Linked DNA regions of Desulforamulus hydrothermalis Lam5 = DSM 18033. The protein of the gene in region 1 interacts with the protein of each later gene in a pairwise test. Links are inferred from orthologs where the notes say so. Each region holds a gene or a part of one and is shown on either strand. Other genes may lie near its edges. The genes, in order: def and DESHY_RS12905.

Region 1 (17,468 bases):
TCAAGGAGGCGGCAGCTGTGCAGGCGGGCGGACATGAGGCGATGCCCCGCGCGGCTATACCCCCACTAACTGCTGAGCAGGAATTGGCTGTCAGCCAACTGCGGCAAGCCCTCCGGGCAGCCGGCCCCTCCGCTTGGCTGTTGCATGGTGTCACCGGCAGCGGTAAAACAGAAGTATATCTGCGGCTGATTGACGAAACCTTAAACATGAGGCGGCAGGTCATTGTGCTGGTGCCGGAAATCTCATTAACGCCCCAGATGGTTGAAAGATTTCGGGCTCGCTTTGGCCAACAGGTGGCCCTGCTACATAGTGCCCTGTCCCAGGGGGAAAGATATGCCGAAAAGGCGCGTATTCGTGCAGGCCAGGCTGCGGTAGTGTTAGGTGCTCGTTCGGCAATTTTTGCTCCGGTGCCTGATTTGGGGTTAATTATCATCGACGAAGAACATGAACATTCTTATAAACAGGAAGAAAGCCCTAAGTACCATGCCCGTGAGGTAGCGCTGCAAAGGGCTGCCCAAAACAAAGCAGTGGTGGTGCTGGGCAGTGCTACCCCGGCCTTGGAGAGCTATTGCAGGGCCAGGCCAGGCGGTCCTTACGGCTTAATTACCATGACCAAACGTGTGGATCAAAGGGAACTGCCCAAAGTACATATAATTGATCTGCGCAAGGAACTGGCCGCAGGCAACACAAGCATTTTTAGCGTTGCTTTACAAAACGCCCTGGCCGGGCGATTGGCCAAGGGAGAAAAAAGCATCTTATTTCTTAACCGCCGGGGACTGGCCACAGTGGTGATCTGCCGGCAGTGCGGCGGGGTTATGAAATGTCCCCGCTGTGAGATTTCTTACACGTTGCACAGTGACGGCTGGCTAAAATGCCATTATTGCGGTCATGCTGCCCGGGCGCCCGGTATTTGCCCTTGCTGCGGCGGGCAAACCATACGGAGTTTCGGCGTGGGTACCCAGCGGGTGGAAGAAGAAGTGAAACGACTTTTCCCAGACTGCCGGGTCTTGCGTATGGATGCTGATACTACCGCCCGTAAGGGATCCCACCGGCAGTTGCTGCATGAGTTTGCACACGGGGACGCCCAGGTGTTGATCGGTACCCAGATGATAGCCAAAGGGCTGGATATTCACCAGGTAACCTTAGTTGGTGTGATCAGTGCGGATATTACCCTGCATATGCCGGATTTCCGTGCTGCCGAGAGAACTTTTCAATTACTTACCCAGGTGGCCGGCCGGGCCGGCCGGGGCAGCAAACCGGGCGAAGTAATTATTCAAACCTATGATCCCGGACATTTCAGCATTATTACGGCACAAAACCATGACTACCTGGGATTTTACCACAAAGAAATGGCGGTGCGCCGCTCGCTGCGATACCCGCCCTTCAGCTATTTAATCAAGATACTGTTTACCGGCCTTAATGAAGGTGATGTTATGGCAGCTGCCCAATACTGGCAGGAACGTTTAGCTGAGGCAGGCAGAAATTTGGCGGTCCGGGACTGGGAAATACTGGGCCCTGCCCCGGCGGGCATTCCCCGCATTAAGAACCGTTACCGCTGGCAGCTGATTCTTAAAGGCATGGCCAGCCGGGATATTCGCCGCTTGGCAGCTGCCGTATTGGAACAAGCCGGCACCCGATATAAGCAAGTAGCCGTGAGCATCGATGTAGACCCGCTTAACTTATAGCCTGCCGGCGGAATTAAAAAGGGCTCCCAAAGATACTTCATAATAAAAAGGTTTGCTTAAGAACAGGAGGACCAGATAATGGCTGTTTATCAAATTGTAGAAATCGGTGATCCGGTGCTGCGGGAAAAGGCGAAGCCGGTTAAAGAAGTAACGCCCCATATTTTAAAACTACTGGACAACATGGCCGACACCATGTACGCAGCCAAAGGAGTCGGTTTGGCCGCACCCCAAATAGGAGTTTCTAAGCGTGTTATCGTGGTGGACGTAGGTGAGGGGTTGGTAGAGTTAATCAACCCGGAAATAGTGGAAGCATCCGGCCAGGCGGTGGATACGGAAGGTTGCCTTTCGGTACCGGGTATGATTGGTGAGGTGGCCAGGGCGGATAAATTAATTGTCAAGGGATTAAACCGCCAAGGCAAAGAGGTGGTTTACCAAGCAAAAGGCTTTATGGCCCGTGCCTTGCAACATGAAATTGATCACCTGGAGGGCATTATTTTTGTAGACAAAGCCAGCAACCTGCGTAAAGCAGAATAAATCAGCCAGAGGAGACAGTTTTATGCGCATTGTTTTTATGGGTACACCGGATTTTGCTGCATACTCCCTGCGGGCTTTGCTGGCTGCCGGCAAGCAGGTGGTGGCTGTGGTGACGCAGCCGGACAAACCTAAGGGCAGGGGTAAGCAATTGCAACCGCCGCCGGTAAAACAGCTGGCACTGGCCAATCATTTGCCGGTACTGCAGCCGGACAGCATCCGAACCCAGGAGTTTGTACAAAACTTGCAAGAACTCCGGCCGGACTGTCTGGTGGTGGTGGCTTACGGCAAAATTCTGCCGCCGGCCGTCCTTGCGCTGCCCCCCCGGGGCTGCATTAACCTGCATGCTTCTTTGTTGCCCCGTTACCGGGGTGCTGCTCCTATCCATTGGGCTGTCATTAACGGGGAAACGGAAACCGGTGTTACCACCATGTTTATGGATCAAGGCATGGACACCGGCGATATGATTTTAAAGCAAAAAGTGATTATCGGACCGGATGATACAGTGGGGATGCTGCATGATCAATTGGCCCTGGTTGGGGCCGAACTGTTGGTAAAAACCATTGATTTACTGGAACAAGGTTTGGCGCCCAGGACACCCCAGGATCACAGCCAAGCCACCTATGCCCCCATGCTGCAAAAAGAACATGAACTGATACACTGGGATAGGCCGGCCAGAGACATCCATAACCAGGTCAGGGGCATGAATCCCTGGCCGGGCACCTATACCACCTGGGAAGACAAAATATTAAAGATTTGGCGGACGCGGGAGATTTCGTCAGAAACTGTCGCCGCGCAGCCGGGTACTGTTTTAGAAGCCGGTTCTTCAGGCATACTAGTACAAACCGGTCGTGGACACCTATTAATCTCTGAATTGCAATTGCAGGGCAGTAAAAAAATGGCGGCTGAAGATTTCCTGCGGGGAAAACCTATTGCTCCCGGTACGGTTTTGGGTGGGGGAGGAATGTTCCGGTCATGATTACTCCCGGTCAAATGCAGGCGCCACAGGTTCGCAAAAGACTGTTCTTAGGGTTGCTGGTGGCCAGCCTGCTGGTGGTAGGGTTGCTGGCGGGAACCGTCTGGTACCTGCTTTATCACCCTACGACATTGCTGCATCAGGTAATTTTAATCGCGGTGGTTGGTTTGGTTATTCTGGCCATTTTAGCGGTAGGTTTCGGCATCGGCGGCATAGTTCTAACCATCTGGCTGGCGCAAACCATCAGACCGCTGCAGCCTTTGATGCGCGTTGCCATGTCAGCGCTGTTTCCCTTTGCCATCGGGCTGGGGCGTCTTTTTAAAATAGATACAGATAAAATAAAAAATTCTTTTATTGAAGTTAATAATGAGCTGGTACGCACCAATCAGCAGGCTTTGCGCCCGGAGCAAATTCTTTTGCTGGCGCCCCACTGCCTGCAAGAGAGCCATTGTCCCCACAAGGTGACCCACGATATCAATAACTGTCGGCGGTGCGGCAAATGTAAAGTGGCTGATCTGCTGATGCTGCGTGATAAATACGGTATCCGAGTAGGGGTAGCCACCGGTGGCACCCTGGCCCGTAAATTTGTTAAAGAGTACCGGCCCAGGGCCATTGTGGCGGTTGCCTGTGAAAGGGACCTGGCCAGCGGTATTCAGGACTGCAGCCCAATACCGGTGCTGGGCGTGTTAAATGATCGCCCCTATGGACCCTGTTTTAATACTTCGGTTAATATTGCCGGCGTCAGCCGGGCTGTTGAATTCTTTTTGGGCTGCACCACTGACAGGTATGAGGAAGGGATGAAAAATTGAAAAATATCACCGCCCGGGAGCTGGCTCTGCTGGTTGGCAAAGCAGTGGAAGAAGAAGGTGCTTACGCTAACCTTGCTCTCAATAAGGTGCTTGAACAATATCAGCCCGGCAAATTGGACCGGGCTTTTGCCACAGAATTAGTTTATGGGGTATTGCGACATTTAAATACCATTGACTGGATACTGGCCCATTTTTTAAAGCAGCCCTTGGCTTCGCAAACCGTTTGGATTCGCAACATTCTGCGCATGGGGACTTATCAAATTATGTTTATGCCCAGGATACCCGATTCTGCAGCCTGTAACGAATCTGTCAACCTGGCTAAAAAATACGGCCATGCCGGTGCAGCCAATTTTGTTAACGGGGTGTTGCGCAATGTGGTAAGACAACGGGATAATTTGGATTTTCCTGATCCCGAGCAAGACCCGGTAGATTTTATAGCTCTTAAATATTCTCATCCCACCTGGCTGGTGGAACGGTGGTTAAAAGAGTTTGGTTTTTCAGCCACCATTGCCCTGTGTCAGGCCAACAACAGTCCGGCTCCCAATACGGTGCGCACCAATACTTTAAAAATTTCGCGGCAGGAACTGCAGGCGCGCCTGCAGGATGAAGGGGTTAAGGCAACTGTTACTGCCTACGCTCCGGAAGGATTAAATTTAAGCGGTTTTTTATCTTACCGATCGCTGACAACATTCCGGGAAGGCTTATTTCAGGTGCAGGATGAAAGTTCCATGTTGGTGGCGCATGTCTTAAATCCGGCTTCGGGAGCCCGGGTAATTGATGTGGCGGCAGCACCGGGCGGCAAGACAACCCACCTGGCTCAGTTAATGGGTGATTCGGGTCAGATTTTAGCTTTTGATTTATACGCCCATAAACTGGATTTAATAAATGACAATTGCCGGCGCCTGGGTATTAACTCCATTCAAACCAAAGTGGCGGATGCCCGGGACATCCATCAGGAATATCAAGGCTGGGCTGATTATGTGTTGGTGGATGCCCCTTGTTCCGGTCTGGGCGTATTAAGGAGACGACCGGACGCCCGCTGGCGCAAAGACCCCTGCCAGCTGCCGGGTATAGTTAAGCTGCAGAAGGAGATTTTGACATCTGCGAGCAAATGCTTGCGCCCCGGCGGGGTGCTGGTTTACAGCACTTGCACCATCTCCCATGAAGAAAACCTGGGGGTCGTGGAGGACTTTTTAGCGAACCATCCGGAGTTCAGCCTGGGTGACCTAAGACAGTTCCTGCCGCCGGGTTTAGACCGGGAAGCAACCGCTGCCAGGGGATATTTGCAATTACTGCCGCATGTCCACGGCATGGACGGGTTTTTCCTGGCTCGCTTGAGAAAAAAAGGATTTGAGTAAAAATGTGTAGAAATAGCAACTCCAAAGTTAATTTAAAGGATTTAAACCTGACCGAGCTGCAGCAACTTCTCAGCCAATTAGGCGAAAAGCCTTTCCGGGCGGAGCAAATCTGCCGTTGGATTTTTGCTAAAGGGATAACCGGTTTTAGCGAAATGACCAACCTGTCCAAAGAATTAAGAAGCAAGCTGGCTGAGCTGGCCTGGCTAAGTTCCCCTCAAATGGCAGTTCGCCGGCAATCAGCCGACGGCGACACCGTAAAATATCTGTTTACCCTGACGGACGGGCATGCGGTGGAAAGTGTTTTAATGAAACATAGTTACGGCAATGCTGTCTGCGTTTCCACTCAAGTAGGTTGCCGCATGGGTTGTTTGTTTTGTGCCTCAACCCTGGGCGGCTTGGTGCGCAACCTGAGCCCGGCCGAAATATATGATCAGGTATTGGGCATTCAGCAGGACAGCGGGCTGAGGGTCAGCCACATAGTCATCATGGGCACCGGAGAACCTTTAGATAATTACGACAATGTATTAAAATTTTTAGCCAATATCAATGCCCCATACGGCCTTAATATCGGTTTCCGCCATATCACGCTCTCTACCTGCGGTTTGGTACCCCGTATGCGGGAACTGGCTCGAAAAAAACTGCCGCTCACGCTGGCGGTTTCACTGCACGCACCCAATGACGCTTTACGGGATCAACTGGTACCGATTAACCGCCGCTATAAATTAGCGCAGTTAATTGAGGCCTGCCATGATTATGTAAACCTGACCGGACGGCGGATTACTTTTGAATATGCTTTGCTGGCCGGCGTCAATGACCGGGAAGAACATGCAAGGCAACTGATCTCTCTGGTAAAAGGGTTGCTGTGTCATATTAACTTAATTCCAGCCAACCCGGTGCAGGAACGGGGCTTTCAGCGGTCTTCGCCGGCCCAAACCGAAAGGTTTCGTGCTATTTTAAGCCGAGGAGGCTTGCATGTTACCGTCCGAAGGGAAATGGGCGGTGATATTGATGCCGCCTGCGGCCAATTAAGACGCCGGTATGAAAAGCAAAAGCCGGGAGGTGACTGACGTGCGACTGTTCGCGGGGCTGGAAAGCAGTTTGGAAAAGTACATTGAAGGTTTTTTTAAAGATAAGTTCAGTGCTGATGCCCGGGTACAGCCCACGGACATAGCCAAAAAGTTGGCCCGGGCGATGCGGGATAAACGGCGGGTTAGTGTTTCCCATGTCTACGTACCCAATGAATATACCGTAAAACTGCATACAGCGGATTATCAAGCGATCTTCCCTATGGCTGCCCTGTTGTCGGAAGAACTGGCAGACTACCTGGTACAAAAAGCGTCGGAAAAAAAGTTTACCCTGGTTGGACGGCCTCGTATTACTTTTGCCGAGGGGGAAAAGGTGGCAGCAGGGGATATTGTGATAGAAAGTAAATTTGGTGTGCCGGATACAGGACAGGTGGCAGACCATGCCGGTACCCCCCCTGCAACTCTGCCGACGGATAATCAGGATACTATAGATTACAGGCCTTTATCGGACACTGCTCCTTTATTTGATGTCAAGCCAAAATATTCGGCGGTTTTAGTGGTTGAGGAAGGAAAGGATGCCGGCAAAGAATTTCCCTTGACCGATTACCGCACCAGCATTGGCCGCCGTGATACCTGCGACATTGTTCTGGCAGACAGCAGCGTGTCCAGAAGGCATGCCCAAATAGAAAAAACAGGCGGCCGTTTTTGGCTGACCGATCTCAACAGTACCAACGGAACCTATGTGAACGGTTTGCCTGTAGATAAAACAGAATTAACTACCGGCGACGTCATTACGGTGGGTAATACAGTTCTTATTTTTAAGGAGATTTAAAGTGCTGTCACTGGCCATAACCGTCTTAAGAACCATCTTTTTAATTTTACTATATTTATTTATTTTTCGCTTAACTGTCAGCATGTTCGACCGTCTGCGGGAGAATGCCCGGGAAAACCGGCAGCCGGTGGAACGCGTGCCTTCCTGTCCGGCGGTTTGCGGGGGCGACGGTGCGGTTTTACAGGTGGTGACCTCCGCTGATCAAGAAATCCGGCCCGGTGACACCTATCCCCTGGGCGACGTAACCAGGCTGGGGCGGGGAGCGGGTAATCATATTATTTTCAGCGGTCCGCATGCTTCCCATGAACATGCCCGTATTTTTTATCAACAGGGTCAGTATTGGTTAGAAGATTTAGGCAGTTTAAACAGCACTTATCTTAATGAAATGCCGCTGACAAAACCTACTGTACTGGCCAACGGAGACCGTATTAGAATTGGTGAAGTTATTTTTCGATTTGTGAGGTGGGCGTATGAAATGGAGTCAAATTACTGATGTCGGACGGGTGAGAGCCGGCAATGAAGACAGTCTGTGCGCCTGCCCGGATATTGGCCTGTTTGCTGTGGCTGATGGCATGGGAGGGCACAAGGCAGGAGAAATTGCCAGCAGCACGGCCCTTAATTACCTGGCGGAAAATTTGCGACAAGCATTAAAGACAACGAAAGATATCCAAGCCTCTATCCAGCGTATTTTACAGGAAGCTAATCAAAGGATTTTTCGGCTGTCCAGTGAATTTGAGGCATACCGCGGCATGGGCACAACCGTTACCGCCGGCCTCTTTCAGGAATACCAACTGTTTATTGCCCATATTGGCGACTCACGGGCTTACCTGGTAAGGGATGATGACATTATCCAGCTTACGGACGACCATTCCCTGGTCGGGGAAATGCTCCGCCATGGCGGTATTACCGAAGAACAGGCCCTCTGTCATCCCCAGCGTAATGTTTTAACACGGGCCATGGGAACTGCGCCGGCCGTTACCTTTGATTTTTACAACCGTCGGCTGCAGCCCGGAGACAAAATATTATTATGCACTGACGGCCTGGTTAACCACATGCGGCCCGAAGAAATAAAATCAACCATTCTGGCTCAAAAAGATTTAGACCTTGCGGTTAAGCTTTTATTGGATACTGCCCTGGCACGGGGAGGGCATGATAATATTACTATGATTCTGGTCGAAATGGAGTAACCTTCGGAGGTGTACAGCCATTTGACAGCCAACCTGCGTAAAGAAGAACGAACCTTGTTGTATTACATTGCCGCTTATCTGGCTGTAGGGCTGGTTACCCTTTATTTAGGGGACCCGGAGCTGCGGCAGGTTTATCAGTTGTCACTGGCCGGCGGTAAACAGTTACCCTTCTGGTGGTTTGTTATCTTGCTAAGTGTCGGTACTATGGTTGGTTTTTGGCTGATCAGTGTGTATTGGCGGCTGGCCGGATTTTGCTGTGATCCTTATTTATTGCCTATTACAGCCGGCTTAACTGCCCTGGGTTTAATCTTTCTGTTTCGTTTGCGTCCCCAGTATGCCGAGAGGCAGTTTGCCTGGTTATTAATTGGTTTACTGGTGCTGGTCATCCTGACCACCATGTTCAGGAAACCGGACTGGTTGGCTGATTACAAGTATATTTATGCTGCTGTCGGTGTACTGCTGTTGGTACTGCCTATCTTTTTCGGCCAGGAACAGTATGGTGCCCGCAGCTGGTTAAATCTTGGCATATTACAAATTCAGCCCTCAGAATTTGTTAAAATATTATTGGTTTTGTTTTTGGCGGGTTTTCTAGCAGAAAACAGGAGAATTTTATCGGCGGGCCAGCAACAAATTTTTGGCATCAGCATACCGGGCGTCCGCGAGTATGGTCCCCTGGTGGTGATGTGGGGGATTTCCCTGCTAATACTGGTCTTCCAAAAGGATCTGGGAACTGCACTGATTTATTTTTGCACCTTTCTGGCTATGGTATATGTTGCTACCGCCCGCATGTTTTATGTGGGCATAGGATTAGCTTTATTTTTCCTGGGAGGAACCGCAGCTTATCATATTTTTGACCATGTGAGATCAAGGGTGGAAATATGGTTAAATCCCTGGCCTTTTCTGGAGGGGAAAGGGTATCAAATTATTCAATCATTGTTTGCACTGGGATCGGGCGGGATTGCCGGCAGCGGCCTGGGGCAAGGATTGCCTGAATTAATTCCTGCCGTACATACAGATTTTATTTTCTCCGCCATTGTGGAGGAATTGGGGCTGCTGGGCGGCTGTGCAGTACTGCTGCTTTATATGTGCTTTATTTACCGCGGCCTGCTGATTGCCCTGGCGGCCCGCCATGATTTTGCTGCCTTGACAGCCGTTGGCTTAACGGCCCTCATGGGGCTGCAAACCTTTATTATTATTGCAGGAGTGATTAAGCTGCTGCCCATGACCGGGGTAACGCTGCCCTTTATCAGTTACGGCGGCAGTTCCCTGGTGGCCAACTTTGTGTTGCTGGGCTTGCTCCTTAATATTTCCCACGAGGTAAACCGTAACCATGCAGCATAATATTAGAAATCTGGGTTACTTTTTGCTGTGTAACTTTATTTTGCTGATTTTATATTTAAGCTACCTGGTTTTGCAGCAAGGTCAGGAGCTGGCTGTACACCCGCAAAACCGCCGTTTGGCAGCCAGAGAAGCCGGTATAATCAGAGGCACCGTCTATGATCGGCAGGGTGTTGTACTGGCGGAAACAAAATGGTTAGGGGAGCGGGGAAAAAGGATTTATTTAACAGAAAACCATATTTCTCCCTTTGCCCACGTGGTGGGTTATGTTTCTGAGAGATATGGCGCCGCCGGTTTGGAGGCTTCCTACAGTAAGGAATTATTGGGCCTTACCGAGGCAGACACTTTGAATAACCTGTTGGATAAAGTATTAAACCGCCGCCCCCGGGGGCATGATCTGGTGCTGACCCTGGACGCTGCTTTGCAAAGAACAGCCTGGCAGGCCTTAAAGGGCAGGCGGGGGGCGGTGGTGGCACTGGATCCGCAAACCGGTGCAGTACTGGCCATGGTCAGTTCACCGGCCTTTGACAGCAATGCCATTGACCGGCCCGGTGTGTGGCAGGGCTTAAACCTTGATGAGGAAAACGCCCCCCTGCTTAACCGCGCGACCCAAGGGGCCTATCCCCCCGGGTCGGCCTTTAAAATCATTACCGGGGCAGGCATCTTGGCCCGGGCAACTGCTCAAGCGTCCTCAACCGTTGATTGTCCCGGCTATGTGACGGTAGACGGCAACCGGATAGCCGACAACCGGGCTCACGGCACGGTAGATTTTATTAAAGCAATGGCTGTTTCTTGCAACACCTACTTTGCCACGGCAGGAGTAAAAATGGGTTGGCAGGGACTCAGCGATACTTTTAAGAGATTTGGTCTTAATCAAGATCCCGATTTAGGGATACCGGTACGTCCCGGTACTCTGGCTGTCCCTGAGCGACGCAGCCGGAGCCAGCTGGCGGAAACCTCCTTTGGTCAGGGGGATACCTTAATCAGCCCGTTGCATATGGCGCTGGCGGGAGCAGCCATTGCCAACCACGGTGTAATTATGAAGCCTTACCTGGTAAAAGAAGTTCGCAGGGCGGACGGTCAAGTGCTGCGGGTTACCGCAAGCAGTGTCTGGCAGACTGCCGCCGATCCAACGGTGACTGAGATAATTAAGCAAGGGATGATAGCTGCCGTTAAATGGGGTACCGCTTCCCCGGCGGCTATCCCGGGGGTGGAGGTAGCTGGGAAAACAGGCACCGCCGAGACCAAAACCGTCCGGCAGCCTCACAGTTTGCCCCATGCCTGGTTTGTCGGCTTTGCGCCTGCCAATCAACCCAGAGTAGTAGTGGCTGTAATTGTGGAAAAGTCCGGTTCCGGCAGTCGTGTGGCGGCTCCCATCGCCAGAGAAGTAATGGCAGCGTATTTGAGAAGCGAGAACTTATAGGAGTGAGACAGTGATGATAGGCAAACTTCTGGGTAACCGTTATGAAATATTGGAACAATTGGGCGGCGGGGGTATGGCGCTGGTTTGGAAAGGAAAAGATACCTTCCTTAACCGTTTGGTTACCGTTAAAGTTCTCAGGCCGGAGTATGCCAGCGACCAGGACTTTGTACGGCGCTTCCGACGGGAAGCCCAGGCGGTGGCCAGTTTGTCCCACCCCAATATTGTCAGTATATATGATGTCGGACAGGAAAACGGCAGTCATTATCTGGTGATGGAATATGTGGACGGGGAAAGCCTGAAAGAATTAATCCGCCGGGCAGGCCCCTTGTCCCCTGCCAGGGTTATCCAACTGGGACGGCAAATTGCCGAGGCCCTGGAACACGCCCATGAAAACAATATAATTCACAGGGATGTAAAACCCCATAATATTTTAATAACTAAAAGCGGCCGGGCCAAACTGACAGATTTTGGCATTGCCCAAGCCAGCGCTTCCACCCTGACTCATACCGATACCATTGTCGGTTCAGTGCACTATATTTCCCCGGAGCAAGCCAGGGGGGAACCGGCCGGTCCGAAATCCGATATTTATGCCCTGGGCGTGGTACTGTATGAAATGCTCACCGGCCAGGTGCCTTACCAGGGGGACGGTGCAATTGGCGTAGCTTTAAAGCATATTCAAGAACAGCCCTTATCCCTGCGGGAAATTAACCCGGGCGTACCGGAAGACCTGGAACTGGTGGTGCTGCGGGCGATGGATAAATTGCCCGAGCGACGGCACAAAAGTGCCCGGGCCTTGGCTGAGGATTTGGTTTCCATCAGCGAAGAAACCAGAAACATGGCGCTTTATGACCAAGAAGACGAGCACACCAGGGTATTGCCCGGCCCCAACCTAATTAAAGAAGAAGCCAAAGCCAGATCTGCGGCACTTACCCATACCCGGAACAAACGTAAAGGATTAAAACCTGCCGCCTGGGGGGTGTTGGGGTTGCTGGTTGTGCTGTTAACAGGCGGCCTGCTGTTTGCCTTGAACAGTTACCTCAATGTGGCCGAGGCGGAAGTGCCGCCGGTGGTGGGGATTAAACGGGAGGATGCCGAGAGGATTCTTAAAGAGAGAGGATTTAATAATATAACTGTTAACGAGCGGTTTGACGCAAACGCAGAGAAAGGAGTAGTAATCCTCCAGGATCCGAAAGCCCATGATAAGATTAAAGTAACCCGCACCATCCTGCTGGTGGTTAGTAAAGGACCGGATCTGGTAAAAGTACCGGACGTCACCGGCCGGTATTTTGATGAAGCCCGGTTACTGCTGGAGAACGAAGGATTCCAGGTAGATACACCGCAACCTGTATTCAGCAATGATATACCGGCTGATAAAATTGCTGCCCAGGAACCTGCAGGCAATACTCAAGCGCCGCGAGGCAGTCGCATCAAATTGTTTATCAGCAAGGGCCCGCAACCGGCGGTGCAAAAGGTACCCAATCTGGTGGGTTTGACCCAGGAAGCCGCCCGCACGGAATTAAATAAAGCAGGGCTGGAACTGGGCGATGTAATCAGCCAGGCGGAAAGTTTAGATTATTTAAGCGGCCAAATTATTGCTCATCAGCCCGGCGCCGGAGAAGAGGTGGCAGAGGGCACTAAGGTTAATCTAATTCTGAGCAAAGGCCCCGGACCAACCGCCCGGGAGGTAACCGTACGCATTACTGTGCCGGACGACGGACAAACCCACGAAGTTAAGATAGAAACCGAAGACGTCAGGGGCAAATACTACCCTTACATCAGTACCCAGCAGCCGGGAGATCAGATCTCAAGGAGTATACGGGTTTATGGCAAGGCCAAAGTAAGGGTGTATATAGACGGAAATTTGGTGGATGAGAAGGAAATCTGATGTCCTGGTCAAGGAGAGGGTAATTGCGTGTTTGAAGGGGTTTTAATTAGGGCCTACGGTGGATTTTATTATGTCCAAAAGGGCGCGGAAATTTGGCAGTGTACCTTGCGGGGCAAATTTCGTTTGGCAAAAGGTGCCGCTGCTTTGGTGGGAGACCGTGTCAGGGTAACACCCGTGAGAGGTAACACCGGACGCATCGATGAAGTGCTGCCTCGCAAAACAGAACTTTTTCGCCCCCCGGTGGCCAATATAGACCAGGCGGTGATTGTTTTTGCCGTCCAGGACCCGGAGCCAAACTTGGCTCTGCTGGACCGGTTTTTGGTTTTAGCCGAGCATGCCGGTGTGGCTCCGGTGGTATGCTTAAATAAAGCAGACCTGTTGAGCGGCCGACGTGATCACGAGTGGCTCAGGTTGTACCGCAAAATAGGTTATCCGACGGTTATTACCAGCACCCAAAACAATGAAGGTATTGATGACCTGCGTCAATTGCTGGCGGGCAAAACTTCCGTACTGGCAGGCCCTTCCGGAGTAGGAAAGTCCAGCCTGCTAAATGCCGTGCAGCCGGGTTTGCAGTTAAAAACCGGCGAGATCAGCTATAAGTTGAGAAGAGGTAAACATACCACCCGTCACGTTGAATTGTTGCCACTTACGAACGGTGGTTTTGTAGCGGATACTCCGGGTTTTTCCAGTTTGGATTTGCCTGACATGGAAAGGGAAGAGCTGGGATATTGTTTTCCGGAATTTGCTGCCTGTGCGGCAGAGTGCAAATTTAAAGGCTGCCTGCATTGCCACGAACCCCATTGTGCCGTTAAAACAGCCGTAGCGCAGGGATTGATCAATCAGACCCGGTACCAACATTACCTAATGTTTTTAGAGGAAGTTTTGCAGCAGGAGAGGAGATACTAATAATATGCTTAAAATCGCACCGTCAATTTTATCAGCAGATTTTGCTCATCTTGCCCAATCTGTGCAAAAGGTTGAACAAGCCGGTGCCGAGTACCTTCATATTGATGTGATGGACGGTCATTTTGTTCCGAACATTACCTTGGGACCATTGCTTGTCAAAGCACTGCGGCCGCACAGCAAAATGTTCTTTGATGTTCACTTGATGATTGAACAACCCGAACGATATATTGACGACTTTGTACAAGCGGGGGCCGATTTAATCTGTATTCATGCCGAAGCCTGCACCCATCTGCACCGTTGTGTCACGCAAATTAAGGAAACCGGGGCGAAAGTCGGGGTTGCATTAAATCCCCATACGCCTTTAAATGTTATACAATACATCTTACCTTTGCTGGATCTGGTTTTATTAATGACGGTTAATCCCGGCTTTGGCGGGCAAAAATTTATTCCCCAGGTACTGCCTAAAATCGATGAACTTTCCCGCTTAATCAAGCAAAACGGATTGACCGCTGAAATTGAAGTGGACGGCGGCATCAATGCCGAGACAGCTCCTCTGGTAGCCCGGGCGGGCGCCCGGGTATTGGTGGCCGGTTCGGCCGTTTTCGGGGCGCCTGATCCTGCGCAAGCGGTACATGATATCCGCCGGGCAGCCGAACAAGCCACAGCAGCTATCTGTTAGCGGCCGGCTTATGACCGGATCCCAAAAAACTCTATAGTAAAAGGAGGCTGAGATAAATGGCTGTATGGAAATGTCAAAAATGCGGTGCCACCAAAGAAGGCCGCTGCCGTCCCCAGAAATGTGCCTGCGGGGCTACCAAAGAAGATTTTGCCAAAGAAGAAACCAAGTAGCTTTTCCCAAAGTCGTTTCCGGTTCTGCCACCCGACTTCTACAGCAATATAACACCAAAAACAAGCATCCCGTCCACTCTTATAGTGAAACGGGATGTTTTTTATTTTGCACCGTTACAAAATATACTGCCATCACCGGCAGGTTAAAAACTGTTTACGTCAGCAGTATGACCGGCTGTCAGATACGCCCCCGGGTTTAACTGCTTAATGCCGTCAGGATAATGATAAAACTTTTAGTTTAGTCCGGTGCTGTTATTCAGCATGTCTGCCACCAGCCGCAGGGTTGCCACGGTATTTGTGAGTAATATCTCATACAGCATGACCGGCAAAACATCTTGCAGAGTGGCACCCAGTTCACCTGATTGCACCTTTTTGGCCACTATATCACCGGCCCGGTTTAAACTGTTGTTAACCAGGGCGATAATTTCCTCCTGGTGCTCCTGAACAAACTTGTCAACATTGACAGTCATGGTTTTACATTCCTTTCATCATATTTTTCTTTATTATAAACTTAAGTGTGGCGCTTTCCAATGGAAACATTTTTTGTTTTTTCTTGCTAATTCATATTGACCGGTTTGTGATATAATATACAATATCATTAGGCACGAGCTTATTAATTAATTCAGGAGGGATAGTTGTGAATTTATTAATCATGGGCCCCCCCGGCGCCGGCAAAGGCACCCAGGCAGAAGTATTGGTTAAGGAATTAAACATTACCCACATTTCCACCGGCGACATGTTCCGGGCAGCAATTAAGGAAGGTACCGAAATGGGCAAAAAAGCCAAGGAATACATGGATAAAGGTGCCTTGGTACCTGACGAAGTAGTAATTGGTATGGTTAAAGATCGCTTGTCCCAGCCGGATTGCCAACAAGGTTTCCTGTTGGACGGCTTCCCTCGCACTGTTGAGCAGGCGGCCGCCCTGGATGCTACCCTGCAGGACATGGGCATTAAGTTAGACGGCGTAATTAATATTGAAGTACCCCTGGAAAAATTAATGGCCCGCTTAACTGGCCGTCGGGTTTGCAAAGGCTGTGGCGCTTCCTATCACGTTCTTTTTAATCCTCCCAAAGAAGAAGGCAAATGCAACACCTGCGGCGGTGAGCTGTACCAGCGCTCGGACGATAACGAAGAATCCGTGGGCACCCGTTTAAATGCCTATATTGAAAAAACCAAACCCCTGATTGACTATTATGCTGCAAAGGGAATTTTGAAAAACATTAACGGCGATCAAGAAATCAGCAAAGTTTTAGCAGATATTCTGGCCGCTGTAAAATAAGTGTAATATAAAAACAGAACTTTCCGGCCAAACAACCCTGGTCAGCCGATTTTCTCGGTGGCAGGGTTGTTTTGTTTGCCCGCCCTAACCGTTGGGCGGTTAATTTTTTATACTGTTTAGCACCCAACAAAGCGAACAGAACGGCCAAATTATGTCAGTATGCTGCACACAATATTTTTCTTAAAAAATCTTATTTTTTAAAATACTGCCTGGAGGAATTCAACCGCTGTCGTGGAATATTTTTTCGTAGAAATTTTTAATCAAATCTAATATTTTGTCGCATCGGGAGGTGATTAAACTACTGACAGGTCTAACGCGGTAAAGCAAGTGTGCACCGAGCAAAGAATCAGAGGGGGATTAATTAGTATGAAAAAGGTTCGTTTTGCTGCCCTCTTGGCAGTAATGGTGATGCTGGCAGTTTTAGCAGCTGGCTGCGGCAGCGGTGGCGCTCAACAAGAGCAAAAAGCTGCGTCTGCCAATGAAATCGTCATTGGCGGTAACTTTGAGTTAAGCGGTAACGTAGCTACCTTTGGCACAGCTGCGGCTAACGGAGCCGAGTTATACTTCGATGAAGTAAACGCCGCCGGCGGAGTGCTGAATAAAAAGATCAAGTTTGTTAAGTTGGATAACAAATCCGATGCCACCGAAGCTGCCAACGTAGCCACCCGTTTAATCACTCAGGATAAAGTGGCAGCCATTCTTGGCGCTACCACCTCAGGTGATACCCTTGGCTTTATCCAGGTGGCGGCCGACAATAAAATCCCCGTCTTAACCACCTCAGCCACCAACCCGGATGTAACTGTGGACCCCAATAGCAAACAGGTGCGCGAATACGTGTTCCGTGCATGTTTTATTGACCCCTTCCAGGGCACCGTAATGGCCAACTTTGCCATTAAAGATCTGAAAGCCAAGACAGCAGTCATCTATGTTGATAACAACTCTCCCTATTCCAAAGGCTTAGCTCAATTCTTTAAAGAATCTTTCACCAAACAAGGCGGCAATATTCTCGGTGAGGAAGCCTTCGTGCCGGAAGATCAGGATTTTAAAGCTACCCTGACCAAGATTAAAGGTTTGAATCCTGATGTTGTATATTGCCCCGGCTACTACGAGCAGGTTGGTAAAATCGTTAAACAGGGACGTGAAGTGGGTATTACGGTTCCCTTCCTGGGCGGCGACGGATGGGATTCTCCCAAGCTGGCCGAAATTGCCGGCGCCCAAGCTCTCAACAACACCTATTTCAGCAACCACTACTCCTCTGAACAGGATGATCCTAACGTTAAGGCATTTGTAGAAAAATACAAAGCTAAATTCGGTCAGGTGCCTGATTCTATGGCTGCTCTCGGTTATGACGCGGCCATACTGATTGTTGATGCCATTAAGCGTTC
Region 2 (12,921 bases), on another replicon or contig:
GGTATTATATTATAAAGGGCGATTGTTGCGACTGGCAGGGGGTTATTGAAATTGCGCGTATATGACAGCCTTACCGGGCTTAAAGACAAATATTGCCATATTGTTGCTGCCATAGGAAATTTTGACGGACTGCATCTGGGCCATCAAAAGCTGATTGGTGAAGCAGTGGCAATGGCCCGCCGGTCCAAGGGAACGGCAGCTGTGCTAACCTTTCACCCGCATCCTCTGTCTGTCTTGAAACCTGAGCTGGCTCCACCCATGCTGCTGGATCAGGATGCCAAAAGAGTTATGATGGAGGAATTAGGGGTTGATGTTTTAATTTTACTGCCCTTTACGCTGGAATTTGCCCAGTTAAGCCCGGTTGAGTTTATCAGAGATGTCCTGGTTCAGCAATTAAATGTTCAAGGAATTGTGGTAGGTTACAATTATTCCTTCGGCCACCGGGGGCGCGGCAATGCCGAGACCCTCTGGCAATATGCCGCCGCGTACGGTTACACCTTAAGCGTAATTCCGCCGGTTAAGGTTGGTCAGCAGGTGGTCAGCAGCACTTTAATACGCCATAAGCTGGCAGAGGGAGATGTGGTGTCGGCCAGAAAACTGCTGGGTTATCCTCCTTTTACCGAGGGTACGGTGGTTTACGGTGAGCGCCGGGGTAACACTTTGGGCTTTCCTACCGCCAATATTGACTGTCCGGCTGGCATGATGGTGCCGGCCAAGGGTGTTTACAGCGTCCATGTAGATTTGGCCGGCGAAACCTATCTGGGCGTTGCCAATGTGGGCAACAAACCAACTTTTCATGGTTATCAACAACCGATCAATATTGAGGTACATCTGTTGGATTTCCACGGCAATATATATGGCAAAAAAATAAAAGTCAAATATATTCGCCGCTTGCGGGATGAAAAGAAATTTTCTTCTGTTACCGACCTGGTAAATCAAATTCAAGCTGACGTACAAAGTGCCAGATTTGACCATCCGGAGTAATATGGCAAAACAGAATAGTTATTGGCTGCCCCTAATATATTTAATAATACCTAACATTTACTTATGGCAGTAATTATGCTACAATAGTTGCGGCACACGTCCCGAGATCCGTACGAAAGGAGACGTTGCCCATGGGGTATGCAAAGCATGATACTCCGGAAGAGGAGGTTAAACGCTGGCTTAATCACATTGCCTTAATATGTTTAAGCGAGGAGTTTCAATCTCTCAAGCGTGAATTGGAATCTCTCTATCTAAAGTCCAACATTGATAATGTACGTTTGGCGGCCTTTCAGGATGCCCTGTATGCCTTTTTGGTGCAGGAAGAAGATGAAAAACTGATTAACCTGTACCGTAACTGCTAAGCGGAGCGTTGTATGCGTATCATTATTACCGAACACGCTCGCAAAAGGCTGAGGGACCTGCGTCAAGATAAAATTACTACGGCAGATATTATAGCAGCAGCCAGAGGGATTCCGGGCCGCATACCAACAGCCACCAGATTTCGAGGTTTTTTTACCAAATCAGGCCGCATGTTCGATATCGTAGCAAAAGATATTGAAAATGGCCGTTTGGTAATTACCATAATTGGGAAGTAATATTCCCGGGAACTGTTATCTAGGGAACTCGTTCACTCCGACGGTTGGCTTGGATAACAGGGATTATGCAAATAAGGAGGTGAACATTGTGGCACTGTCTGCAGAAAAGAAGAACCAAATTATTCAGGCTTTTAAAACCCATGAAACCGATACCGGTTCGCCGGAGGTGCAAATTGCTCTTCTTACAGAGCGGATCAACCAATTAACCGAGCACCTGAAGTCCTTTAAAAAGGATCATCACTCTCGTCGTGGGCTGTTGAAAATGGTTGGCCAGCGTCGGGCGTTGCTTAATTACCTGCGCGACCGTGACTTTGACCGGTATCGTGCCATCTTAGAAAAACTGGGTCTGCGTAAGTAAGCAGTAAAAGTGGGCTATTGGGCCCACTTTTGTTTTATATTATTTGCTTTAAGTAATACCTAGTATTTTTGGCACAGAAAGAAGGAAATACTAATAAAAATGTCGAACTGCTAAGATTTGTCAACAACTTGGAGTGTGGAGGTAGTAATAGTGTCAGATAATCCAGTATTAATCAGGGAAATGACCCTGGGGGGCAGAGTTCTCTCCCTGGAAACAGGCAGGCTGGCCAAACAAGCCAGCGGAGCCGTCTTGGTAAAGTACGGCGAAACGGTGGTACTGGTTACCGCTACGGTGGCGAAAAATACCAGGGATATTGACTTTTTCCCTCTTACGGTGGACTACGAGGAAAGGCTTTATGCTGTTGGCAAGATTCCCGGTGGCTTTATTAAGCGCGAGGGACGTCCCAGCGAGAAAGCTATCTTGTCGGGCCGTCTGATCGACCGCCCCATCCGGCCGCTGTTTCCCAAACACATGAGAAACGAAGTTCAGGTGGTGGCAACAGTTTTATCTGTTGATCAGGATAACGCACCGGAAATTGCTGCCATGATCGGTGCTTCGGCAGCCTTGCATATATCTAAAATTCCGCTTAAAAAACCCATCGGCGGCGTCATTGTAGGTCGGGTAGACGGCCAATTTGTTATTAACCCGGTGGTGCGCCAGGCGGAAAACAGTGACATGCACCTGGTGGTGGCCGGAACCGATGACGCGGTAATGATGGTTGAAGCAGGTGCTAAAGAAGTGCCTGAGGATCAAATCCTGGAAGGCATCATGTTTGGGCATGAAGTTATTAAAGAGATTGTACAGTTTATTGAAAATTTCCGGCAAGATGCTTTAGCGCTGGGCTTGGCTCAAGAAAAAATGGTTATTCCTGAGCCGGAAGTGGATGCTGCCATAACCGAAGCCGTTTTGCCGCAAGCCGAAGAAGTTATTCGCGAAGCGGTACTGCATTGTTCCCGGGAAAAACTGAGCAAGAAGGCAAGAGAAGCCTATATGGAAGAAGTTCTTACCGGTTTGCAGGAAAAATTTTTGGAGCAATTCCCGGAAAATTCCAAAGAAATTACCATGCTGCTGGAAAAAGCCGAAAAGAAAGTGGTACGCCGCATAATTACTCATGATAAGCTGCGTATTGACGGTAGGGCCATTGACGAAATTCGTCCTATTTCTGTGGAGGTGGGAGTGCTGCCCCGTACCCATGGTACCGGTTTGTTTACCAGGGGCCAAACCCAAATACTGTCAGTAGCAACCCTTGGTTCCATCAGTGATGAGCAAATTTTAGACGGCCTTGGTTTGGAAGAAAGTAAGCGTTTTATGCACCACTATAATTTTCCGCCCTTTAGTACCGGGGAAACTAAACCCATGCGGTCGCCGGGACGCCGTGAGATTGGTCACGGAGCGTTGGCAGAGCGGGCTTTGGAACCGATGATACCGCCGGAAGAAGTTTTTCCCTACACCATCCGGGTGGTTTCGGAAGCTATTGAATCAAACGGTTCCACTTCCATGGGCAGTGTTTGCGGCAGTACTCTGGCTTTAATGGATGCCGGGGTACCCCTCAAGGCACCGGTGGCCGGCGTGGCCATGGGGCTGATTATGGAAGAAGATAAATTTACTGTCTTAACAGATATCCAGGGCTTGGAAGACCACCTGGGGGATATGGACTTTAAGGTTGCAGGCACCGCTAAAGGCGTTACTGCCCTGCAGATGGATATAAAAATACCCGGTATTACGAAAGAGGTTTTTGAACAGGCATTGGCTCAAGCGCACCGGGGACGCATGTATATTTTAGGCAAAATGCTGGAAGTGCTGCCTGAGCCGCGACCTGAAATTTCCCAGCACGCCCCGAGTATTATTCGTACCAGCATTCATCCGGACAAAATCAGAGATGTGATTGGCCCGGGCGGTAAAATTATTAAAAAACTGGTGGAGGAAACCGGCGCAGATATTGATATCGAGGACGATGGCAGGGTGTTTATTGCTGCCGTTGACCGTGAAAAGGGCAAACGAGCTTTGCAGATTATTGAAGCCATAACGGCTGAAGTTGAAGTAGGCAAGTTATACACCGGTAAGGTTACCAGGGTTACTGATTTCGGTTGCTTTGTAGAAGTCATTCCCGGTGTGATGGGGCTTGCAGGCAAAGAAGGCCTGGTACACATTTCTCAACTGGACTTCCAGCGGGTAGAAAAGACCGAAGACATTGTGAAAGAAGGCGATACCATTACGGTAAAAGCTATCGGGTTCGACCAGCAGGGCCGCCTGAAGCTGTCGAGAAAAGAAGCCATGAAAGACTTGGGCCTTACTCCTCAGGAAGAACCGGCTGACAAAGGGGAACGCAGAGAACGCAAGCACTTACATCGCCCAAAGGTTGCCAAGGAATAATCTCTCATAGGTCGGTAAATTGAAGTTATCCTTTGATTTAACTTCAGTTTATCGGCTATGTTTTTTTATGTGGACATGACATGCGGTTATCTTGATATAACAGCTGATACACTCTTTGCCATTACTCCTAAAGAATAGGTAAAATAACGTTGTATTATTTTATAAGCTTTGCTTTAAAAGGAGTGACAGCAATGAGTGTAAATAACTTAACAAGAATTATAGCATTGTTGTGCGCAGTGTGCTTTTTTGTTATGCCTGTTAATGATGCCGCTGCCTATTTAGGTGACAGAACATTAAAGTTAGGCATGTCCGGCTATGATGTTTGGCAGCTGCAAAAAAACCTTGATTACCTGGGTTATCCGGTTGGCGATTTAGACGGTAAGTTCGGCTGGCAGACCTTTAACGCAGTAAAAAATTTTCAGTGGCGCAACGGCTTAAAAACAGACGGAGTGGTGGGAAAAAAGACCGCCTCGGCCATCATTGCTCAGGTCAGCGGTAATCAAGCACAACGGCCCAGGACGGCAGCTGCAGCATCACGCAGCGGCCTGCAGTTTTCCCGTCAGGATATTTATGACCTGGCGCGAGTTGTGCACGGCGAAGCCAGAGGAGAATCCTTTGAAGGGCAGGTGGCGGTGGCGGCGGTGGTATTAAACCGCCTGCAATCCGGACTTTTTGGCCGTACCGTGCAGGACGTTATTTTTCAGCCCTGGGCCTTTACAGCGGTACACGACCGGCAATTTTATTTAACACCCAATGAATCTGCTTTCCGGGCAGTAAATGCTGCTATCAAAGGGTGGGATCCTACCGGCGGAGCGCTTTACTATTGGAATCCGCAAACCGCCACCAGCCGGTGGGTGTGGAGCCGTCCAATAGTTAATAAAATAGGCAACCATGTGTTTGCTTACTAAACGGTTGACGAACCAACAGCCCGAACCGTTGAACAAAAAATTTATTTGCGGCGAACAAGACCTTGTGCTTTCAACCAGCCCCCTTGCAACAGGTGCAAGGGGGTTATATTTTGGGGACAAGCAGGCTGTTGTAAATAAGATATAATCTTCTCCCCGCCAGCATAGAGATTGAAAAGAGTGCTTTTTTGGGGGGGAAGATATGCGGATATTTTATATACGCCGGGGCCCTGTTTATAAAGTTTTCTTGTGGCTGCTCATTATTATGTTTTTGGTGGGTTTAGGCATTTTAGCCAGCCGGGAAAAATATGAAAGAACCATTGCTCCGGTTTACCGGGGCAGTGATCGGGAAAAAAAGATTGCCTTGACCTGTAATGTGTTTTGGGGAGAAGAATATATACCCAGAATGCTGGAAGTGCTGGCGGATCACCAGGTTAAAATTACTTTTTTTGTAGGTGGCACCTGGGTAAGAGATTTTCCTGATTTGTTGCAAAAAATTGATGCAGCCGGACATGAAATAGGTTCTCACGGCTATAGCCATCCCCATCCTGACAGGCTTTCCAAGGCCGGCAATCTGCAAGATATGCAAAGAGCCGAAAAGTTGATTTATGATACCATTCATAAGCGTCCCCGCTTATATGCGCCGCCTTACGGGGAAAGAGGTCCGGCGGTATTAAAAGCTGCTGAGGAACAGGGTTATACCTTTATTTTATGGAGCATTGACACCATCGACTGGCAACGGCCGGCACCGCACGTGATGGTAAGGCGGGTGGTAGAAAAAGCTCATAACGGCGCAATTGTCTTGATGCATCCAACAGCCCCTACTGTTAAAGCGCTGCCGGAAATTATCAAACTGTTGAAAAAAGAGGGGTATCAATTTGTCACGGTAGGCGAATTAATCGCTGACTTGCCGGACCAAAATGAGATAACAGGTAATTAATATATTCAAGGGAAGGGCATACTTACAATGATTATCGTTATGGCCTGATCTCAATATTTATTGCCGGTTTTCTGAACACTTGCCAAAGGAAAAGGATTTTGTATATAATTGGCGAAAGATAGGTTTATTGTGCTGCCAGGAGGTGTTGTAATGTTTTACCAAAAAGAAGTACTAGCAAACGGAGTAAGAATTTTGACTCAACAGGTACCGCATGTCCGCTCTGTTGCCATCGGTATTTGGGTGGATGTGGGTTCCCGTGATGAAAGTAATGACCAGGCCGGCATCTCTCACTATATTGAGCACATGCTGTTTAAAGGAACCAAACATCGCACAGCCAAGCAGATTGCTGAAGAGCTGGATGCCGTGGGGGGGCAATTAAACGCCTTTACCACCAAAGAATACACCTGTTACTATGCCAAAGTGTTGGATGAACATTTTGACCTGGCGGTAGACATCCTGACCGATATGTTGTTCCATTCCAAGATATCTGAACAGGATGTGGAGCGGGAAAAAAACGTCATCCTGGAAGAAATTAAGATGTACGAAGACGCCCCGGATGAACTGGTGCATGACATGTTTGCAAAAACCATCTGGTCCGGTCACTCTTTGGGCAGACCAATTATTGGTTCCTCTGAAACCGTATCGTCTTTAAACTACCGGGATTTGCGCTCCTTTATGAAAGATCACTATAAGCCTAATCGCATGGTCATTTCGGTAGCCGGCAATATTGCTCATCAACAGGTGGTCGAAAAGCTATCACCCTTGTTTGGCAGTTTAGAGGGTAGTGTAATTGACAGGCAGCTGGCAAAGCCCCGTCATACCTCCCAGGTAAACTGCCGCAATAAAGAAACCGAGCAAGTACATATGGTCATCGGGGCGCCGGGCGTCAGTTTAGACAGCGACCTTGTTTATACTGTCCAGGTTATTAATACCGTGCTGGGCGGCGGGCTGTCTTCCCGGTTGTTTCAAGAGATCAGAGAACAGCGGGGACTGGTTTATACGGTTTATTCCTACCACAGCTCTTACTACGACACCGGTATTTTTGGTGTTTATGCAGGACTTAGCAGGCAAAATGTTAATCAAGCCATGGAACTGATCTTTAAAGAAATCAAAGACATTAAAAAGAACGGTGTAACCAGGGAAGAATTGCAAAGAGCCAAGGATCAGTTGAAAGGCAATTTATTATTGTCACTGGAAAGTGTCAATACACATATGAGCCGGCTTGGTAAATCTGAACTCTATTTAGGTAAAGTATATAGCCCGGAAGAAATTGTAGCTAAACTAAACCGGGTTACTGTAGAAGATACCCAGCGGGCGGCTGCCCGGCTGTTCCAACCGGAGTGTTTTGCCATGGCGGCTATAGGGCCCTGGCAGGATTGCGGTGATTTGAAAAACGTTCTGGATACCTTAAAAGATTAATTTTTTCCCCTGTGACCAGGGGACTTTCTTTTAGGCATATTTGTCCACCACCTTCATATGATGTAGCAGGGAGGTGGATGAATTTGGCAGAGAGTATGGCAGTGGGTCTGCTGGCTGCTGTGTTGGTGGTTTTATCCCTGCGGGAACGTATGAGAATGAGCCGTTATCGTAAAGAATGGGATGTCATCGGAGAGAGCAAGGCCTCACCTTTGTCTGAGTCACTGGCGGGCCTGGTGGGCACTGCCGGCGGTATTTATTTATCCTTGGTCATGTTAAAAACTTTCTTGGAAATTGATGTGCCGGCCAGGGTTAATATTGCGGCGGTCAGTTTGGAGCCAATGGCAGCGGTATCCTTTATCCTGGCCATCATCAGTCCGTTTTTCAGCCGTCTGAAAAAAGGGTGGCAAAGGTTAAAGTTCAGATAAGGGGTGTGGCAGCGGTGCGTTTAGGTGAGTTAATTGGAAAAGAAATAGTAAATATTCATAATGGAGCACGGTTGGGGATTATCGGTGAATCTGATGTAACCATTGATATTGAGTCGGGAGCCATTTGTTCCATTATTTTACCCAAAAAAACCAACTTAATTAATATGTGGACGGATAAACCACAAATGGTTATTCCCTGGGAAAGTATCCGCAAGATTGGCGAGGAAATAATCATAGTAGAACTGAATTATGGCAATCAATTTTTCTCCAGGTACAAGTATTAAAAGCCCGGTAGAATTTTATAAAACCACTTGCAGTGCCCCGCTATGGGGTTTTTTTGTTTGAACTTGACAAGCATAAATGTGGTAATAGATAATAAAATGCAATAATTAAGCAAAAAATCTCATGTACTTATGAAAAGGCGGTGTTTTTATGATTAAAGCAGTTGTGGCAGGGGCTCTCGGTAAAATGGGGCTGGAATCCTGCAAGGCCATTGTGAAGGCTGAAGGAATGCAACTGGTAGGGGCGGTGGACAGTAAAGAAATTGGCCACAGCATCGGTACATTTATCGGCCAACCGGACATAAATATTGTGGTTGCCGGCGATCTTGAACAAGTACTGCGGGATGTAAAGCCTGATGTCCTGGTTGATTTTACACGTCCCGGTGTGGTGCAAAGACACATTAAAACAGCCATTAATGCCGGTGTACGACCGGTAATTGGCACTACCGGTATGAATACCGCGGAAATTGAAGAATTTAGACAATTAGCTGCCCAACGGCGCCTGGGGGGATTGATTGCACCAAATTTTGCCATTGGTGCTCTGTTAATGATAAAGTTTGCCACCGAGGCGGCCAAGTTTTTCCCTCATGTGGAAATTATTGAGCTGCACCATGATCAAAAGATGGACGCTCCATCAGGTACGGCAGTAAAAACGGCTGAATCCGTTGCTGCTGTCAGGGGACAAATATCCCAGGGCATGCCCAGTGAGTTTGAAAAAATTGCCGGGGTCAGGGGAGGCAACTTTGACGGCATGCGTATTCACAGTATAAGACTGCCGGGGCTTGTTGCCCACCAGGAAGTGATTTTTGGCGGCCTTGGCCAGACACTCAGCATTCGTCATGACTCCATCTCCAGAGAGTCCTTTATGCCCGGGCTTATTCTGGCCATTCGCAGGGTTATGAACCTGGATCATCTGGTTTATGGACTGGAAAATCTTTTATTTGAATAACTAAATATGGATATTACCGCACCTGCCTTAAGACCGCAGGTACAAGCACCACCCCCTCAGGACACTCATATCATGTAGTGTGTCATAGATGGTTGAGAGGAGGGATATCATGCAGCCCGACTTGAAGGGGGTCAAGGTGGCCGTCCTGGGTGGTGACGCCAGGGAAATTGTACTGGTTTCCACCTTATCTCGCCTTGGTGCGCATGTGAGGGTGGTTGGCCTGCCGGTAAAACAAGATCCTCCGCATGTCAGCCTGTATGGGAGCATTGATGAAGCACTGGCGGATGTTCAAGCAGTAATCCTGCCGGTACCCGGTATTTTGGAAAAAGGCAACCTTTATTGTGTTTATCAAGAAAAGCCTCTGGTACTTTCGGAAGCATTACTGGTAAAGCTGCCTCCCCGTACCCCAGTGTTTGTGGGTTTTGCCCGGCCAATGCTGAAAGACATGGTCCAGCGCAGCAATGTTAAACTGATCACAGTTCTGGATCTGGACGAGGTAGCTATACTTAACTCTATTCCTTCGGCAGAGGGCGCTGTTCAAATGGCCATGGAGAATACAGATATTACCATCCATAACAGCAAATCCTTTGTTCTGGGTTTTGGTCGTACCGGCGCCAGCCTGGCCAGGCTGCTGCAAGGCATGGGGGCAAAGGTAACAGTGGTTGCCAGGTCAGCAGCTCACCGGGCCAGGGTGTATGAGATGGGTATGGAGCCTTTATCTTTCCCGGAATTGCCGGATGCCATTGCCAGGGCAGACATTATCTTTAATACCGTACCGGCTCTGGTGCTGAATAACAGCCTGTTAAGCAAGGCCAGGGAGGACGCAGTAATTATTGATGTTGCCTCCCCACCGGGCGGCACCGATTTTGAAGCCGCCGCCAGGTTAGGCATTAAAGCTTTACTGGCCCCGGGCCTGCCTGGTAAAGTGGCCCCGAAAACTGCCGGTCAAATCTTATCAAAGGTGATCCCTTCTCTGTTGGCACAGGAGTTAGAACGCAACGGACATTAAGGAGTGGCTTACGGAGGTGCGGTATATGCGTTTAAAAGGCATACGTATTGGTTTTGCCCTGACTGGATCTCACTGTACTTTAGATGAAGTGATGCCGAGAATTCAAGAGCTGGTTGATCAGGGGGCAGAGGTTTTGCCCATCGTCAGTTATGCAGTGGATACTATGGACACCCGTTTTGGCACAGTGCAAAAATGGCGTGACCTGTTAAAACAAATTACCGGTAAAGAGCCGATCAACAGTATCAGCGGCGCTGAACCGGTCGGTCCCGACAAACTGGTGGATGTGGTGGTGATTGCTCCCTGTACCGGCAATACTATGGCTAAATTAGCCAACGGAATTACCGATACACCGGTTTTAATGGCAGCCAAAGCCCATTTGAGAAATCAACGTCCGGTGGTGCTGGCAATCTCTACCAATGACGGTTTAGGTATAAATGCAAAAAATCTTGGTTTACTTCTTAACACCAAGAATGTTTATATGGTACCATTTGGTCAGGATAGTCCCACCGGAAAACCCAATTCCCTGAAAAGCCGCATGGATTTGATTATCGATACGATCGAACAGGCCTTGCAAGGGAAACAAATTCAGCCTATTTTAGTGCAGCCTTAACTTCCGGAGCGGGGTATCAAACTCTATATCTTTTAGGAGGGAAAGGAAGATTGAAAAAAGTCAATGTGGTTGTGGTCGGTGCAACCGGAGCGGTAGGACAGGAAATTTTAAATATATTGGATGAACGCAATTTTCCCGTTAACAATTTAAGACTATGCGCTACTTCCCGTTCGGCGGGAACTGAAATTGAGTTCCGGGGCCGGAAATATGTTGTTGAAGAAACTACTCCGGATTCCTTTACCGATATGGACATTGCGCTGTTTGCAGGCGGCAAAGCCAGCTTGGAGTTTGGTACGGCGGCTGTGGAACGTGGCTGTGTTATAATTGATAACAGCAGCAATTATCGGATGGACCCTGCGGTACCCCTGGTGGTGCCCGAAGTTAACCCAGAGGATGTAAAATGGCACAAGGGGATTATTGCTAACCCAAATTGTTCAACCATCATAATGGTGGTTGCTTTGAAACCCCTGCACGATGCAGCCGGCATTAAGCGGGTGGTGGTTTCTACCTACCAGGCGGTGTCCGGCGCCGGTAAAGAAGGCATTGAAGAGTTGACTGAACAAGTGAAAGCAGTGCTGGAGGGCAGGGAGCATCCACCGAAAAAATTTGCCCACCCCATTGCTTTTAACTTAATTCCCCATATTGATGTCTTCCAGGATATGGATTATACCAAAGAAGAATGGAAAATGGTAAAAGAAACCAGAAAAATTATGCATGATGACAACATTCAAATAACTGCCACCACTGTCAGAGTGCCGGTTTATCGCAGTCATTCAGAGTCAATTAATATTGAAACTGAACGCAAATTAACTGCCGCCGCAGCAAAAGAAATTTTAGCTCAAGCACCGGGCGTTATCGTTCAGGACGATATTGCTGACAATATTTATCCCATGCCGCTGTACACCTCTCATCAGGATGAGGTTTTTGTGGGACGCATCAGGGAGGACAACTCAATTGCCCACGGTTTGAATCTTTGGGTGGTGGGGGACCAAATCCGTAAAGGTGCTGCCACCAATGCGGTGCAGATTGCGGAACTGTTACTAAAATATGACTGCTTACTGGAGAAGAAATAGTATGCGTTTTCTTGTGCAGAAATTTGGCGGAACCTCCCTGGTGACGCAGGAGTTAAGAGAGCTGGTAGCCAGCAGGATTATTGCTGCGGCTGACGAAGGATATCTGCCGGTGGTAGTGGTTTCGGCCATTGGCAGGGCGGGAGAGCCATATGCTACTGATACCTTATTAAATTTTGTGCTGTCCATTCACCGCGATCTGCCGGCCAGGGAAATGGATATGTTAATGTCCTGCGGGGAAATTATCTCAGGTGTTGCCATGGTAAATACCCTGCAGGGGATGGGCAGGCAGGCGGTTCTTTTAAACGGCGCCCAGGCGGGTATTATTACTGATGGCAATCATAATGATGCCAGGATTATCCGGGTGGACCCGCAAAATATTATTAAATATGCCGAACTGGGCAAAATTGTGGTAGTGGCCGGTTTTCAAGGTATCAGCGAACAAGGCGAGATTACGACTTTGGGACGCGGGGGCAGTGATACGACAGCTGCTGCATTAGGGGTAGCCCTTAATGCAGAATGCGTTGATATTTATACCGATGTGGAAGGAATTATGACGGCGGACCCCCGCATTGTGGAAGATGCCCGCATTTTGGATACCGTAACCTACAACGAAATTTGCCAGCTAGCCCATGAAGGGGCCAAGGTCATTCACCCCAGGGCGGTCGAGATTGCTATGCAAAAAAACATACCCCTCCGGGTTCGTTCCACCTTTTCAGGTACACCGGGTACCCTGGTTACCAGTCATCACGAGGTATATGGCACCATAGATATTACCAGAGACCGGTTGGCCAGCGGCGTTACCCACATTGCCGGTGTCACCCAATTTAAAATTAACCTGCCGGATTTGGCCGTAGATGAGCCGGCCCGGCGAATTTTCACAGCCCTCGCCCTGGCGGATATTAGTGTTGATTTTATCAATGTCAGCCCGGAAACCATTATGTTTACGGTAAAAGATGAAATGGCGGCTAAGGCTGTGGCCGTATTGGAAAATCTTGGTAT

Evidence for each region.
Region 2: the proteins of def (region 1) and DESHY_RS12905 interact in binary tests that used the Escherichia coli proteins (3 or more experiments, as listed by UniProt). The link is inferred for Desulforamulus hydrothermalis Lam5 = DSM 18033 from one-to-one orthologs.

What each region holds. Positions count from the first base shown.
Region 1 is NZ_CAOS01000003.1:108,670-126,137, reverse strand. The notes cover bases 650-3,491. They hold def (peptide deformylase), read left to right. Parts: upstream 650-1,763; coding sequence 1,764-2,219; downstream 2,220-3,491. Other genes in these bases: DESHY_RS01730 (DUF116 domain-containing protein), read left to right, coding at 3,192-3,491; fmt (methionyl-tRNA formyltransferase), read left to right, coding at 2,242-3,195; priA (replication restart helicase PriA), read left to right, coding at 650-1,685. In the rest of the region: more of priA, read left to right, coding at 1-649; more of DESHY_RS01730, read left to right, coding at 3,492-4,001; 16S rRNA (cytosine(967)-C(5))-methyltransferase RsmB, read left to right, coding at 3,998-5,359; dual-specificity RNA methyltransferase RlmN, read left to right, coding at 5,362-6,426; DESHY_RS01715 (FhaA domain-containing protein), read left to right, coding at 6,428-7,216; DESHY_RS01710 (FHA domain-containing protein), read left to right, coding at 7,218-7,709; DESHY_RS01705 (Stp1/IreP family PP2C-type Ser/Thr phosphatase), read left to right, coding at 7,687-8,403; DESHY_RS01700 (FtsW/RodA/SpoVE family cell cycle protein), read left to right, coding at 8,425-9,744; DESHY_RS01695 (peptidoglycan D,D-transpeptidase FtsI family protein), read left to right, coding at 9,734-11,164; pknB (Stk1 family PASTA domain-containing Ser/Thr kinase), read left to right, coding at 11,178-13,049; rsgA (ribosome small subunit-dependent GTPase A), read left to right, coding at 13,077-13,955; rpe (ribulose-phosphate 3-epimerase), read left to right, coding at 13,960-14,634; DESHY_RS14790 (RCKP-type rubredoxin-like domain-containing protein), read left to right, coding at 14,691-14,804; DESHY_RS01675 (hypothetical protein), read right to left, coding at 15,038-15,274; DESHY_RS01670 (adenylate kinase), read left to right, coding at 15,442-16,083; DESHY_RS01660 (ABC transporter substrate-binding protein), read left to right, coding at 16,450-17,468. UniProt on the Escherichia coli protein: Removes the formyl group from the N-terminal Met of newly synthesized proteins. Requires at least a dipeptide for an efficient rate of reaction. N-terminal L-methionine is a prerequisite for activity but the enzyme has broad specificity at other positions.
Region 2 is NZ_CAOS01000015.1:77,362-90,282, reverse strand. What follows is about bases 10,066-12,910. They hold DESHY_RS12905 (aspartate-semialdehyde dehydrogenase), read left to right. Parts: upstream 10,066-10,899; coding sequence 10,900-11,922; downstream 11,923-12,910. Other genes in these bases: dapG (aspartate kinase), read left to right, coding at 11,924-12,910; DESHY_RS12910 (dipicolinate synthase subunit B), read left to right, coding at 10,265-10,849; dpsA (dipicolinate synthase subunit DpsA), read left to right, coding at 10,066-10,239. In the rest of the region: DESHY_RS12970 (bifunctional riboflavin kinase/FAD synthetase), read left to right, coding at 52-984; DESHY_RS12965 (hypothetical protein), read left to right, coding at 1,116-1,346; DESHY_RS12960 (hypothetical protein), read left to right, coding at 1,359-1,580; rpsO (30S ribosomal protein S15), read left to right, coding at 1,669-1,938; DESHY_RS12950 (polyribonucleotide nucleotidyltransferase), read left to right, coding at 2,089-4,311; sleB (spore cortex-lytic enzyme), read left to right, coding at 4,503-5,219; DESHY_RS12940 (polysaccharide deacetylase family protein), read left to right, coding at 5,419-6,156; DESHY_RS12935 (M16 family metallopeptidase), read left to right, coding at 6,307-7,575; DESHY_RS12930 (hypothetical protein), read left to right, coding at 7,653-8,000; DESHY_RS12925 (YlmC/YmxH family sporulation protein), read left to right, coding at 8,015-8,284; dapB (4-hydroxy-tetrahydrodipicolinate reductase), read left to right, coding at 8,433-9,230; more of dpsA, read left to right, coding at 9,340-10,065; more of dapG, read left to right, coding at 12,911-12,921.